DNA from 3 places in the Mesorhizobium sp. B2-7-3 genome. Region 2 is predicted to be linked to each of the others. Evidence: riboswitches for the same ligand, from Rfam matches in the RefSeq annotation. Region 2 holds a riboswitch; each other region holds the start of a gene.
What was found. A riboswitch is a leader RNA that binds a small molecule or an ion and turns the genes downstream of it on or off. The one in region 2 is predicted to bind cobalamin.

Region 1: it holds a riboswitch for cobalamin, as region 2 does, so the genes downstream of both, FJW04_RS00015 (aromatic ring-hydroxylating dioxygenase subunit alpha) here and FJW04_RS13880 (DUF1636 family protein) in region 2, are expected to answer to the same signal.
Region 3: it holds a riboswitch for cobalamin, as region 2 does, so the genes downstream of both, bluB (5,6-dimethylbenzimidazole synthase) here and FJW04_RS13880 (DUF1636 family protein) in region 2, are expected to answer to the same signal.

What each region holds. Positions count from the first base shown of each region.
Region 1 is NZ_VFTY01000001.1:134-4,670, reverse strand. It holds gene FJW04_RS00030 (serine kinase) at 1-361, opposite strand, end outside; gene FJW04_RS00025 (PqqD family peptide modification chaperone) at 394-825, opposite strand; gene FJW04_RS00020 (hybrid-cluster NAD(P)-dependent oxidoreductase) at 967-2,067, opposite strand; gene FJW04_RS00015 (aromatic ring-hydroxylating dioxygenase subunit alpha) at 2,145-3,392, opposite strand; cobalamin riboswitch at 3,505-3,707, opposite strand; gene FJW04_RS00010 (DUF680 domain-containing protein) at 4,199-4,399, shown strand; partial or broken gene FJW04_RS00005 (DUF680 domain-containing protein) at 4,468-4,537, shown strand, end outside.
Region 2 is NZ_VFTY01000005.1:270,744-275,280, forward strand. It holds gene cobN (cobaltochelatase subunit CobN) at 1-661, opposite strand, end outside; gene cobW (cobalamin biosynthesis protein CobW) at 681-1,718, opposite strand; gene FJW04_RS13880 (DUF1636 family protein) at 1,721-2,149, opposite strand; cobalamin riboswitch at 2,187-2,394, opposite strand; gene FJW04_RS13885 (winged helix-turn-helix domain-containing protein) at 2,424-3,623, opposite strand; gene FJW04_RS13890 (NADH-quinone oxidoreductase subunit A) at 3,959-4,324, shown strand; gene FJW04_RS13895 (NADH-quinone oxidoreductase subunit B) at 4,315-4,537, shown strand, end outside.
Region 3 is NZ_VFTY01000006.1:46,798-51,334, reverse strand. It holds gene FJW04_RS15080 (hypothetical protein) at 1-949, shown strand, start outside; partial or broken gene bluB (5,6-dimethylbenzimidazole synthase) at 1,066-1,671, opposite strand; cobalamin riboswitch at 1,743-1,925, opposite strand; gene FJW04_RS15070 (histone deacetylase family protein) at 2,104-3,030, shown strand; gene FJW04_RS15065 (exodeoxyribonuclease VII small subunit) at 3,034-3,285, shown strand; gene FJW04_RS15060 (DUF2277 domain-containing protein) at 3,377-3,643, shown strand; gene FJW04_RS15055 (pirin family protein) at 3,683-4,537, shown strand, end outside.

The DNA of each region.
Region 1 (4,537 bases), on a different contig from region 2:
AGACCTGCCAGAAATCCAGGTCGTGGAAATGGTGCCCGCGCAAACCGGCTTCGGCGAGCCGTTTGGCAAAACCGTGCTCGGTGAAATGGGCATCGCCCCAGTGCGCCGGCTCCGGGATGCCGTCAATGCCGGGATGCGCGATGAAGATGCGACCCGTGGACGGTGCCGGCTGGTCATGCCCGGGCTCGACAAAAGCATGGCCCAATGCATCGGCAAGCACGCCGTGACCGAGATGCACGGTCAGTTCAAGCCAGGGCAGGCGAACCTTTCGCATGGTCGGATAGCACGCGGCCGCGCCTTCAGCGGCGGCGATGAGATACCTGGCGTAATCCGGCAAGGTTTCGAGCGTGACGCGCGGCATCAATCGCCTTCCATCACGCTGCGGCCGCCCCGTCAGGAAGCCTGCTTGACCGCCGGCCAGCCGAGAGGTTCCTCGACCTCGTGGATGGGATCAACGACGATCAGGTCGGCGAGGTCGTCGTGAATGCTCACATTGAGCGGCTCGTTCGTGGCGGCAAGCTCGGCAGGCAAATCGCCCGGCAAAGGCTGCGCCGCCGCGTCCAAGCGCACCAGCAAACCCAATTCGAGCAATTGCGATATGAAGCGTTCGAGTTCGGCCTGGCCTATTGTCGAGCCGCCGGCGCTCAGCCCGACCAGAGCCTGGGCGTCCGCGCCGGATGAAAGCGCCTGCCATACCTTGCTGCCGGAATCGGAAAAGCCGAAATATTTGCCATTGGCAAGATTGAGCACCACGGCCTCGCCATCGAAAGATTCGAAAACGATATCCCGGCTCGCTACCGCATAGGCGTGGGAGTCATGCGTCATTGTTGCCCCGTCCTGCATTTCCTGCCCGCCAGCAGGACCGCTTCCACCAACAACGCCTGTAAACTTTCAGGTCTTCCTTGGCAAGGTAACCTTTGCCGGCAACGCGGGACCATTTCCGGGTTCAGTCGAAAGCCGGGCGGATCAAGCCTCGATTTCAAGCGGCGACAATGGCTTGGAACAACAGGCCAGGATGAAGCCATCATCGATCTCATGATCGAGGATGCCGCCATTGTGGCTCATCTCGACGCTGCCGGAGACTTTCTTCACTTTGCAAGTTCCGCAAAGGCCGAATTCGCAGGCGGCCGGTATTCGCACGCCCGAGGCGCGCGCCGTCTGCAGCACGGTCTGGCCGCCGACACAGTCGGCGTCGACATCCGAAAGCGCGAAGCGGATCGGCGTCGCGGCTTCGACGCAAATCGCCGCGCCGTCTTCAGCCGGCGAGGCAAACGGCGCCGGGATTTCCTCCATCGCCGGCGCGGCAAAGCTCTCCTGATGGTATTTTGCCATGTCGAACCCGGCGGCCTCCAGCATGCCGCGCACGGCGCGCATGAAAGGGTCGGGGCCGCAGCAGAAGATTTCGCGTTCGCGGAAATCGGGCGCCAGGAGCGGCAGCCGGATGGCGTCGATGCGGCCCATATGGCCGTACCAGCCCTCGCGGCTCGACCGCTCCTCGATCATGAAGCCGAGCGACAGGCCCGGCATATGGCCGCCGAGCAGTTCGAGTTCCTTGCGAAAGATGATCTCTTCCGGGCGCCGCGCGCAATTGACGAAGCCGACATCGGTCCATGGCGCGCAGTCGTTCAGCCAGCGCAGCATCGACATCATCGGCGTCACGCCCGAACCGGCCGAGATGAACAGGTATTTCGCCGCCGGGTGGCTGTGCAGCGAAAAGTCGCCGCCCGGTCCATAGGCCTTGACGTGCGAGCCGGGCGTCAGGTGATCGAACATCCAGCGTGTGCCGACGCTGCCCGCCTGCGCCTTCACCGTCACCGCGATCGAGAATGGCCGTGACGGCGATGATGACAGCGTGTAGGTGCGCATCAGCGGGCCGTCCGGTGTCGGCAATTCCAGCGTCACGAACTGGCCCGGCTTGTAGCGGAACCAGGTCTGGTTGTCGGAGCGGAAGGTGAAGGTCTTGACGTCGGGCGCCTCGTCGCTGACGCCGGTTACTTCCAGCACCTGCAGCCTGTCGTTCCACGGCGCCATCTGGTCGAGGTGGCGATAGAGGCCAAGATCAGTCATGGCGTTCATCCCTGCATACCTTTCATTTTGGGCGTGTCGTGATCCCAAAGCCGCTGCACAGTTTTGGCCGACATGCGCTAGGCGACACTGCGCAGAGCAGGCCGGCCGTCTTCGGAAAGCCGTGGGCCGATAAAGCGCGCGTACCAGTCGACGAACTGGATGACGCCGCCCTCGTGCAGCTCCGAATAGGGACCGGGCTCGTAGGCCGGCGACAGGATGCCGAAGGCGTTTTCCTCGACGATGCGGCGGTCCTGGTCGTTGGTCTCGGTCCAGACATGGGTGAGTTCGGCGAGATCGTAGTCGACGCCTTCCACGGCATCCTTGTGGACCAGCCATTTGGTCGTAACCGCTGTTTCCGTGGCGCTGACCGGCAGCACGCGGAACGTCACCGCATGATCCACGAGGATATGGTTCCAGGTTGTCGGGTAGTGATAGTGCATCAGCGTGCCGATCCGGTCGGCCGAGACGCTGTCGGACAGGTTCTTCTTCACCGCCCGCTTGCCGGTCATCGTGTAGCTCTGGGCATCGCGCAGCAGCGGCGCGCGGGTGGCGCGGTATTGTCCAGCCGGGTCGATGCGAAACTTGCTGGGCAGGCCAACAGCTTCGCACCTCGCCCAGTGGGCCAGCATCTCCGGATCGCTGTCGGCGCCTTGCACGCCGGTCACGGTCGGCGCTTCCGGGAAGGTCTTGCACAGCTCAGGATGATTGCCCGCGCAATGGTAGCATTCGCGGTTGTTTTCCCAGACCAGCTTCCAGTTGCCCTTCTCGATGATCGTGCTCTCGAAGGCGATCTTGGCCTCGCTCAGCCGGTGCGGCAGGAGATAGGGCTCGATCATCGCCCGCATCGGCGCGAAGTCGGCGGGCTCCTTGGCCAGGCAGATGAAGACATAGCCGGCGACGCTTTCGCAGGCGACCGGCTTGAGCCCGAACTGGCTCTTGTCGAACCCATCGGCCATCTGGCGGGCGAACAGCAGCCGGCCGTCGAGTTCGTAGGTCCACTGGTGATAGGGACACACCAGTTTGGCGGCCATGCCCTTCTCGGTGTTGCAGACGCGGCTGCCGCGATGGCGGCAGGAATTGTGGAAAGCGTTGATCTTGCCCTGCTGATCGCGCACCAGCACGACCGGATAATCGCCGATCTGCACGGTGATGAAGCTGCCCGGCTTGGGCAACTCGCAATCATGGCCGATGAACAGCCAGTCGCGATACCAGATCAGTTCCATGTCAAGCTTGAAGTAGTCCGGGTCGGTATAGAAGGGCTGTTCCAGCGAAAGGCCCTGTCTGCGGCCGTTTAAAAGCCTCAGCATGTCGTTGCGCGCGTCCATGTCCTGTCCTCATTTTCAAGGACTGAACTGGTGGTGATGGAGGAAGGACTGGGCGCAAGCCGGCGAAAGCCGGACAACACCATCCGCCCCTTGACCGCCCACCGCGATCAGTCGAGTTCTAGCGATCTCGGGCTGGTTTCCGGGCTCTGGAGTTGTCCTGGCGGACCATCGCGACACCTTCCCAAGCTTTCGCCCAGTGGTCTCCCGTTGCGACTTGAACTCCACCACCGTTGCGGGGGCAGCGCCGGAATCTGACCGGCTTCCCAATTCTCCGCTCCGTCGTCACGCAGCGGCACCTGAGATCGCTCGATCTAATCACGACAGGGTTTGCGACATCGGCACGAAAGCGACATCGCATCCATGCGGCGCGACACGTACGCGGGATCGTCCCGGCGCGGTTGCAGCGGGGGAATCGCCTCTTCTCGCCAGGTGCGCGGGCACCGTTTTCGACCCTCAGCGGGCCGGAAAAGGGTTAATGGTTTCGAAAAGTGACTATTAGCAGAGTCTAAAATCGAACCGAACGGTTCGTTTCTGTTGACGGTGCGTGCAGGACGGTGTGAACGCCCAGCCTTCCGACACAGTTGGTGATCGGGGCGTGATCTTATGCAACTATTTGATATCAAATGGAAAAATAAGACATGTAGAAGGCGTTGGTACAATTTCAAGTGGTGGAGTCATGGTCCACGCTGAACAACTTCGTGATTGGAAACGGCAAGGGGGCTCTCCCACATCGGGGCTGTCCGAACGACGCGATTTAATCCCAAGACACGCCGCTAGACGGACGGGAAAAATACTGGAGTACAAAAATGAAAAAGATCATTCTCACTGCCGCCGCCCTTCTGGCTATTTCCGGCAGCGCCTTCGCTAGCAGCGACCATTATGGTTCGAACGCCGCGACCCCCACGGCCACTGTCGACAGCTCCTACACCGCTTCGACCAAGAAGTCGGAGCCGGCTGCCCAGACGCCTGTGACGGGCGCCGACCACAACCTCTTCGGCAACAATTAATAGCCATCCCCGGCACGCGGCGGGTGACCCTGCCGCGCTGGTGGACCTACAAATTCAGGAGTATTAAAATGAACAAGATCCTCATTGCTGCCGCCGCCGTTCTGGCCCTCTCCGGCAGCGCTTTCGCGGGCAGCGACA
Region 2 (4,537 bases):
CCAGCGCATCGATCGGGGCGACATCGGCGGCGAGCAGCATCGATCGGTAGAAGAGAATCGGGATAATGGGAGTGCCGCTATTGGAACCGGTCGGCTCCTCCGCGACCCCCAATCCAGCCTGATAGTAACCGGCCTTCGGCACGCTGACCGGGTTGGCGACGGGCGCATCCTGTCCAGCCAAGCCTGCCAGCCTGTGCACCAGCGCGCCCATATTGGCCGGGCCGCCCTCGCGGAAATAGCCGAGCAGGCCGTCCAGTTCGGCGCGCCGCAGCGTCGAGGCTTCGACCAGCCTGAGATCCTCGTCGTGGCTTTCGCCGGGAAGCAGCGCCAGTTTGATGCCGCGTTCGCGGGCAATCACCGCCAGTTGGTCGCAGCCATAGCGCCACCAGTCGTAGCCGCCGAGGATGCGCACCAGGATGATTTTGGCGTGGCGGGCGACGCTGTCTATCCAGAGGTCGACGGACATGGGATGGCGCAGGTCGCGCAGTGCGGCCAAGCGCATAGAGGGCAGGCGACCGGCATCGGCCTTCCACGCCGCAGCCAGTCCGGCGAGATCGCTGTCGGTGAAGGACAGGGCCACGATATCCGCTGGCGTCTGCCTGAGATCGACAGGCTCGGCGAGGTCGTCGAGCGAGGCGGAGGTCGTGGTGAGGATGTGCATCGCGGCCCGGGCCTGAAAATCAGCCGGCGAGGATACGTTCGATCGCCGGGCGGTTCAGCCCCTTGAGGCCAATGACGACGAGCCGCGAGCGGCGGTCGTCCCCAGCGGTCCAGGCGCGGTCGTAGTAATGATTGACGCGCGGGCCGACGGCTTGCAGCAGGAGCCGCATAGGTTTGCCGCCGACCTCGACGAAGCCTTTCACGCGCAGCACGTTTTCCTGTTCGGCGGCCGCGGCGACGCGCTTTGCCAGCTCGTCGGGATTGGCGATCGAGGGAATGTCGACGATGAACGTGTCGAAGTCGTCATGCTCGTGATCGAATGCGCCGTCATGGTGGGACTTGCGGTTCTCGATGTCGTCCTCGACGGCGAGACCGAGCCCGAGCAGCACCGAGGGATCGACCTTGCCATGAGACGTCGGCACGATCTTCACGGCGCGGGCGGAGTGTTCGTTGACGATGCCCTTGGCGCGAGCCGAGCCGGCGGCATCCATTAGGTCGCTCTTCGACAGGATGATTAGGTCGGCGCAGGCGATCTGGTCCTCGAACACTTCCTCGACCGGATCGTCATGGTCGAGGCTCTGGTCCTGCGCGCGCTGCGCCTGCAGGGCGTCCATGTCATTGGCGACGCGGCCTTCCGCCAGTGCGGGACCGTCGACCACGGCGATGACGCCATCGACCGTTACGCGGCTCTTCACCGTCGGCCACTGGAAAGCCTGGACCAGCGGTTTGGGCAGAGCGAGGCCCGAGGTTTCGATCAGGATATGGTCGACCTTCGGCGTCAGCGACAGGATCTTGTCGAGCGCCGGCACAAAATCGTCGGCCACGGTGCAGCAGATGCAGCCATTGGCCAGTTCGACGATGTTTTCCTCTGGGCAGGTGTCGATGCCGCATCCCTTGAGGATCTCGCCGTCGATGCCGATGTCGCCGAACTCGTTGACGATGATGGCGATCCGCTTGCCGCCGGCGTTTTCCAGGAGATGGCGGACCAGCGTCGTCTTGCCGGCGCCGAGGAAGCCGGTGACGACGGTGCAGGGAACGCGGGACAGAGATGTTGTCATGATCAATCTTTCAGCATGTCGAGGGGAGGGATGCGGGCAACGAGGCCGCGCTTGAGGCTATCGGGTCTGCCTCGCCAGGGAATGAGGCCGTCGTTCGAGGTGGCGAAGAGTTTCGCGCCGGTGACGAGATCGGCGCCGCTGGTCGTGGTCAGATCGCCGAACACATAGCTCCAGCAGCCGTCGCGCAGGACCGCGGCGCTCAGCCGGCGCTTGCAATTGCCGAGGCATTCGACCGTGCGGATGCGAATCTTCTCGCCCGAGGCGGCTTGGCGCGTATCTTCGGCCAAAAGTTCGCCGGCCCGGGGATGGGCATCGGAGCCGGTCTCGTCGCGACAGGAAGCGCAGACGATGACCGTGATGCCGACCAGGGGATGATCCCCGCCGGACGAAATGTCGGTTGTTTCAGCCGAAAAACTGCTGTCGCGATCCACATCAGGCTCCTTGCCCGGAAAACCCGCCAGGCGATCGGATTCTTGCATTCCAGACGGCAGGTCTCCTGGCTCGCGGGTCATCGCCTTGGGTAGCCGCCTTCCCGGGACAATCCCAGTGGCTTTCGGCCTTGGCTCTTCGCTCACAGTTGCGGGGACAGCCGCGGATTTGGGATCTTCAATCCCGCACCGCATTCCCTCTTGGCTCCTCCCTTTGCCGAGAGGAGACCGTCTGGATGGGATTTAGGCTCTTGCGGGCAGCGGTGTCAACGCGAGCTTACGACACCGCGATGTCGGACAGCGCCGGGCCGAGATCGCCGGCAGGCGTTATTTCCATGCGCTCGAGGCCAAGCCAGCCCTGCATCTGCTTCAATTCCTCGAAGAGTTGAGCCGCAGTCTCCGCCGGTGCGTTGGCCTGCGCATAGGCCGCATGGACACGCAGGACACTGGCCGGCCGGTCAGCCTTGAGGTCGACGCGCGCCACGATCCTGTCGCCGAGCAGGAAAGGCAGGACATAGTAGCCGTATTGGCGCTTGTCGGCCGGCGTGTAGATTTCGATGCGGTAATGGAAGTCGAACAGCCGCTCCGAGCGCGAACGCTCGAAGACGACCGGATCGAACGGCGCCAGCAGAGCGCGGGCCTCGATCTTGCGCGGGATACGGGCGTCCTTGTGAAGGTAAGCCGGCTTGTCCCAGCCCTCGACACGGACCGGCAGCAAGTCGCCGAGTTCGACCAGTTCCTCCAGCCGGCCTTTCATGTCGGCCGGCGAGAGCCGAAAATAATCGCGCAGGTCGCCTGATGTCGCCACGCCATGGGCACGGGCGGAAATGCGCAGCAATTCGCGGTGCGCGTCCTCAGGCGTCGGTACCGGCAGATCGAGGATCGCCTGCGGCAGCACGCGCTCCGGCAGGTCGTAAAAGCGCTCGAAGCCGCGCCGGTGCGCGGTGGTGATGCGCCCGGCCCAGAACAGCCATTCGAAGGCGTGCTTGGCATGGCTCCAACCCCACCAGCCACCGGAGCCTTTCTGGCCTTCGAGCGCCGAAGCGGCGATCGGCCCGCGCGCGACGACCTCGCGGTAGATCTCTTCTATATAGGCGGCGTGCTCGCGGCCCCATTTGGCCAGCCCCAGATACATTTCATCGCCTTGCTCGGCGCGCTGCATGCGCCAGCGCATCAGTGGGTAGGTCTCGACCGGCAGGAACGAGGCTTCATGCGCCCAATATTCGAAGACGGTGCGCTTGCGCGTTACGGCGGCGTTGTCGAGCAAAGCGAGGGGATAGGGGCCGAGACGCGAATAGAGCGGCATGTAATGAGCGCGCACCACCGCACTGACGGAATCGATCTGCAACAGGCCGGTGCGGGACAGAACGCGGGCGAAATGGCGGCGGTCCGGCGTGCCGGCGGGGCGGGGATCGAGAAATCCCTGGGCGGCGAGCGCGATGCGCCGGGCGGCGGCAAGCGAGATCTTTTCCTTCATGCGTATGCGTCCCTGATGGACCTGTCTGGCGTCATTGCCCGGCGTGATTCCCGTCCATGCTAGCAGGGTTTTGGCGGCAACCCTGTCAGGAGACAAAAGTGGAGTGAAAAGCGAAGGAAATCAAACAGGAGCGGATGGGACCAGTTTCTCCCGGAATGCCGTCCAGCTCGGTGTTTTGAACAAGGTTTGACTTGCTTCGCTGGAAGTGCTGCGCTAACCCTCGCCGCGTTGCAGCATAGGCCCCTTAAAACGGTTCAGCGGTTAATCTGTCACGCTTCCGCATTAAGGTTCGGTGCTGTAGTCAAAGTGGATTGGCGCCAACGGAAAGCCGCTGCATGAACGCACTTCTCAGTTCGTACCTGCCCATCGTCCTGTTTATCGGCGTGGCACTGGTCGTCGGCCTGGCGCTGCTGGCGGCTCCGTTCCTGGTGGCGTATCGCAACCCCGATCCCGAAAAGCTTTCCGCCTACGAGTGCGGTTTCAACTCGTTCGACGATGCCCGCATGAAATTCGACATCCGCTTCTACCTGGTGTCGATCCTGTTCATTATATTCGACCTGGAAGTTGCCTTCCTCTTCCCCTGGGCAGTGTCCTTCTCGAAGATCGGCATGCTCGGTTTCTGGTCAATGATGGTGTTTTTGGCAGTGCTGACCATCGGCTTTGCCTATGAATGGAAAAAAGGAGCGCTGGAATGGGATTGAACGACAGTTCAGGCACCCTCGTCGCGCCGAAGCCCAAAGGTATTATCGACCCCAACACCGGTAGGCCGGTAGGGGAGGACGATCCCTTCTTCCTCGAAATCAACAATGAGCTTGCCGACAAGGGCTTTCTGGTCACCTCGACCGAGGCGCTGATCACCTGGGCGCGTAGCGGCTCGCTGATGTTCATGACCTTCGGTCTGGCTTGCTGCGCGG
Region 3 (4,537 bases), on a different contig from region 2:
CATGATGCGGACCTGGCCTTTCATTGTCTTTCGCATGATCGTCTATTTCGGCATCACGCTGGCCTACATCGTGGCCACCGGCACCGGCGCCTCCGTCGGCTATGGCGTCGGCCATATTTCTACCGATCCCGACGGACCATTGTCTTTTGCGATGTGGGGTGGCGTGGTCGGTTTCGGCATCGTCTCGATCGCCGTCTACTGGATCCGCGAATACATCCTCTACGTCGTCAAGGCGGGCCATATCGCCGTCATGGTGCATCTGATCGACGGCAATGATATTCCCCACGGCCAGAACCAGATCGCCTACGCGAAAGAAGTCGTGACCGAGCGTTTTGCCGAGGCCAATATCCTTTTCGTCGTCGACCAATTGGTCAAGGGCGCCATACGCGCCATCACCGGCCTGCTCGGCGGCATCGCGGCCTTCCTGCCCATTCCTGGCCTGAGCGGCCTGGTTTCGTTCCTCAACACGGTGATTCGCCTGTCGCTGACCTATGTCGACGAGATCATTCTCGGCTACAACATCCGCATCAGTTCGTCCTCGCCGTTCGAAACCGCGCGCCAAGGCGTTGTGCTCTACGCCCAGAACGGCAAGACCATGGTCAAGAATGCCGTCTGGCTAGGGGTCATCATGTGGGGCGTGTCGTTCGTGATTTTCCTGCTGATGCTGGCTCCGGCAGCCGCTATTCTTTACGTCATGCCCGGGCAGCTCGCCGGCTGGGCTTTCGTGCTGGCAATCGTCTTTGCCTGGGCCTTCAAGGCGGCCTTCATTGAGCCGTTCGCCATTGCCTGCCTGATGCAGGTCTATTTCAAGACCATCGAGGGTCAGGTGCCCGATGCCGCCTGGGACGCCAGGCTGGCCGAAGCCTCGTCGAAGTTCAGGGAACTCAAGGACAAGGCGCTCTCCACTTTCGGCGGTTCGCGCTGGGGCACGGCCGGCGCGACGCGCTGATCGGCTAGGCTCGCGGGCGCACCGGCGGCGGTACAGAGCCACGCCACTGCTGATTTGAGCGGCGCTTCGCCTTGTCCGCGAAAAGTCTCGCTCATGATAAGCTCGGGCAACGGCAGCCGCCGGCCCCAGCCGTGTGTTTCGAGATCCGGCTTCGGTGCGAATTCGGAAACGCGGCCGACGCAGAGATAGGCGATCGGCGTCACTTGATCGGGAATGGCCAGCAAGCTTTTCAGCGCTTGCGCCTCGATGATGCTGACCCAGCCGACGCCGACGCCCTCGGCGCGTGCCGCCAGCCAGAAATTCTGCACCGCGCAGACCGTGCTGTAGAGATCCATCTCCGGATTGTGCCAGCGCCCCAGCGGCGAGCCTTTCGAGCGCTCGCGGTCGCAGGTGATGCAGATGTTGAGCGCGCTTTCGCAAATGCCTTCGAGCTTGAGCTTGCGGTAGAGCGCCTGCCGTTCTGCCTCGATTTCAGGCAGTTCCCGTTCTCGCGCGGCCAGGAACAGGTCGCGCACTTCCGCCCGCCGCGCGGCATCGCGAATGACGATGAAATTCCAAGGTTGCATGAAGCCGACCGATGGCGCGTGGTGGGCGGCAAGCAGCAGCCGCGCCAGCACCTCGTCGTCGATGGCCTCCGATGTAAAATGGCTGCGGACGTCGCGCCGCGTGAAGATGGCGCGGTAAACAGCGTCGCGCGCAATCTGGTCAAATCCATCGCCCATTGGAGTGGTCATAGCTTCCGGCATCGCTTGTCCCCTTGCGATTGCAACCGATGTCATCCGCCTGACCATGCGGATGACGATGCCTGCCAGGCCGGTCTTCTGGCTCGGGATCAACCCGCGTCCGGTGCCTTCCCGTCATCGACAGTGGCATTTACCGGCGCGGTCCCCCTCACAGCGTTGGGCACGCCACGGAGTTCAACCGTGTTCCCGATTCTCCCGCCAGGGCATTTGCAGCCAAGTGGAATCACTTGGCGTCGCAGAATGCGGCTAAAACAAACAGACCGGCAGGCACCAGGCAGTAGCGGCAGTCTTACTCCGAAGGGCCGGCGACGCCAATGCCCGCAGCGACATCAATGGACGCAGGTTCGATTTTCCCCAGCGATCAAGCCGCGACGCATGGCCATCACGGCGCCGGGGCACTAGATAGGGGGCATGGCCACCCGTCTCTACACGCACCCGATCTTTCTCGAACACATCACCCCGCCCGGTCACCCTGAGCGGCCCGACCGCCTGCGCGCCATCGAGCGCGTGCTCGACGACGAAGCTTTTGCCGCGCTTGACCGCGTCGAGGCACTGCAAGGCGACGAGGCGACCATCCTCTACGCGCATCCCGCCGATTTCGTCGCGCGTGTCCGCGCCGCCATCCCCGACGAAGGCATTGCCCGCATCGACGCCGACACCACCGCCAGCCCGAAAAGCTGGCAGGCGGTGATTACGGCGATCGGTGCCGCCAATGCCGCCGTCGACGACGTCTTTGCGGGCCGCGCCGACAACGTCTTCGTCGCCGCCCGCCCGCCCGGCCACCATGCCGAAAAGACCACGGCCATGGGCTTCTGCTTCTTCAACACGGCGGCAATCGCAGCGCGCCATGCGCAGAGGAAGCATGGCGCCGAGCGTGTCGCTGTCGTCGACTGGGACGTGCATCACGGCAACGGCACCCAGGATATTTTTTGGGACGATCCCTCGGTGCTCTATTGCTCGACGCACCAGATGCCGCTTTATCCCGGCACGGGCGCGAAGAGTGAGACCGGCGCCGGCAACATCGTCAATGCGCCGCTGGCGCCTCGGACGGGCAGCGAGGTGTTTCGCGATGCGTTCCTGTCGCGCGTGCTGCCGGCACTCGACAATTTCGCGCCGGATCTGATTATCGTTTCGGCCGGCTTCGACGCGCACCATCGCGACCCGCTGGCGGAAATCAATCTGACCGAAGACGATTTCGACTGGGCGACCGGCCAGCTGATGCAGCGCGCCGCAATCCACGGCGGCAACCGGCTCGTCAGCCTGCTCGAGGGCGGCTACGATCTGCAGGGATTGGCATTTTCGGTCGCCGCCCATGTCGGGCGACTGATGAAAGGATGAATGATGACCGGTGAGATCAACGAAGACGTCAAGGCGATGAGCTTTGAACAGGCACTCGACGCACTGGAGAAGATCGTCGATGATCTGGAGCGTGGCGACGTGCCGCTCGACCAGTCGATCCGGATTTACGAGCGGGGCGAGGCGCTGAAGGTCCATTGCGACCGGCTGCTGAAGGCCGCCGAGGACAAGGTCGAGAAGATCAGGCTGTCGCGCGACGGCAAGCCGGTTGGAACCGAGCCGCTCGACGCGGACTGAGGTCCGGAGCAGCCTACCGGTTTTTGGACACGATCATCATTGAGGATACAGTTCGTCCCGATTGAAACGGACAAGAGGAGATACGGAAGCGATGTGCAGAAACATCAAGACCCTGTTCAATTTTGATCCGCCGGCAACCAACGACGAAGTCCGCGACGCGGCACTGCAGTTTGTCCGCAAGCTGAGCGGCACAACGCGGCCTTCTGCCAAGAACCAGCATGCGTTCGATCATGCCGTCGAAGCCATCGCGGCATCCGCACGCGAATTGCTCGATTCCCTCGAAACCCACCAGCATCCGCGCAATCGCGAAGAGGTGGCGGCCAAATTAAAAGCAAAAGCGGCGATCCGGTTCGCCTGATATGCCCAAGCGCCCATTGACCGCTGACGAGGAGAGTTCATGAGCTTCTTCCCCGGCAAGGACCCTGAGGCCGGCGATGCCTTCGCCAGCGACCAGATCGAGTTGATGGTTATCCCCAACGCCAAGGACATTGGCGGTTTCGAGGTGCGTCGCGCCTTGCCGACAGCCAAGCGGCGCCTGGTCGGGCCGTTCATCTTCTTCGATCGAATGGGCCCCGCGATCATGCGTGCCGGCCAGGCGCTCGATGTTCGTCCGCACCCGCATATCGGCCTGTCGACCGTGACCTATCTGTTCGACGGCAAGATCAGGCATCGCGATTCGCTCGGCACCGAGATGGTCATCCAACCCGGCGACGTGAACCTGATGACGGCTGGTCGCGGCATCGTCCACTCCGAGCGCACGCCGCAGGAATTGCGCGGCGCGCCGATGTCGATCTCCGGCCTGCAGACCTGGTTGGCTCTGCCGGACGGCAAGGAAGAGGTGGCGCCGGTGTTCGAGAACACAGCGGCGCTGCGGCTTCCCGAAATCGACGCCGAAGGCGTCAGCGGCCGCGTCGTCATCGGTGATTTCCAGGGTTTGCGGTCTCCGGTGCGGGCCGATTCCGAGACACTCTATGCAGATTTGCGGCTGGCGCCCGGCGCCAGCGTCAAGATCCCGGCCGATGCCGAGGAGCGCGCCATCTACACGCTGGAGGGCGAGGTCTCGATTTCGGGTGATGTCTTTCCAGCGGAACGGCTGCTGGTGTTCCGGCCCGGCGACGAGATCGTCATATCGTCATCGACGGGTGCGCATTTCATGCTGTTCGGCGGCGCGTCTCTCGGTTCGAAGCGCTACATCTGGTGGAATTTCGTTTCCTCGTCCAAGGAGCGCATCGAGCAGGCCAAGCAGGAATGG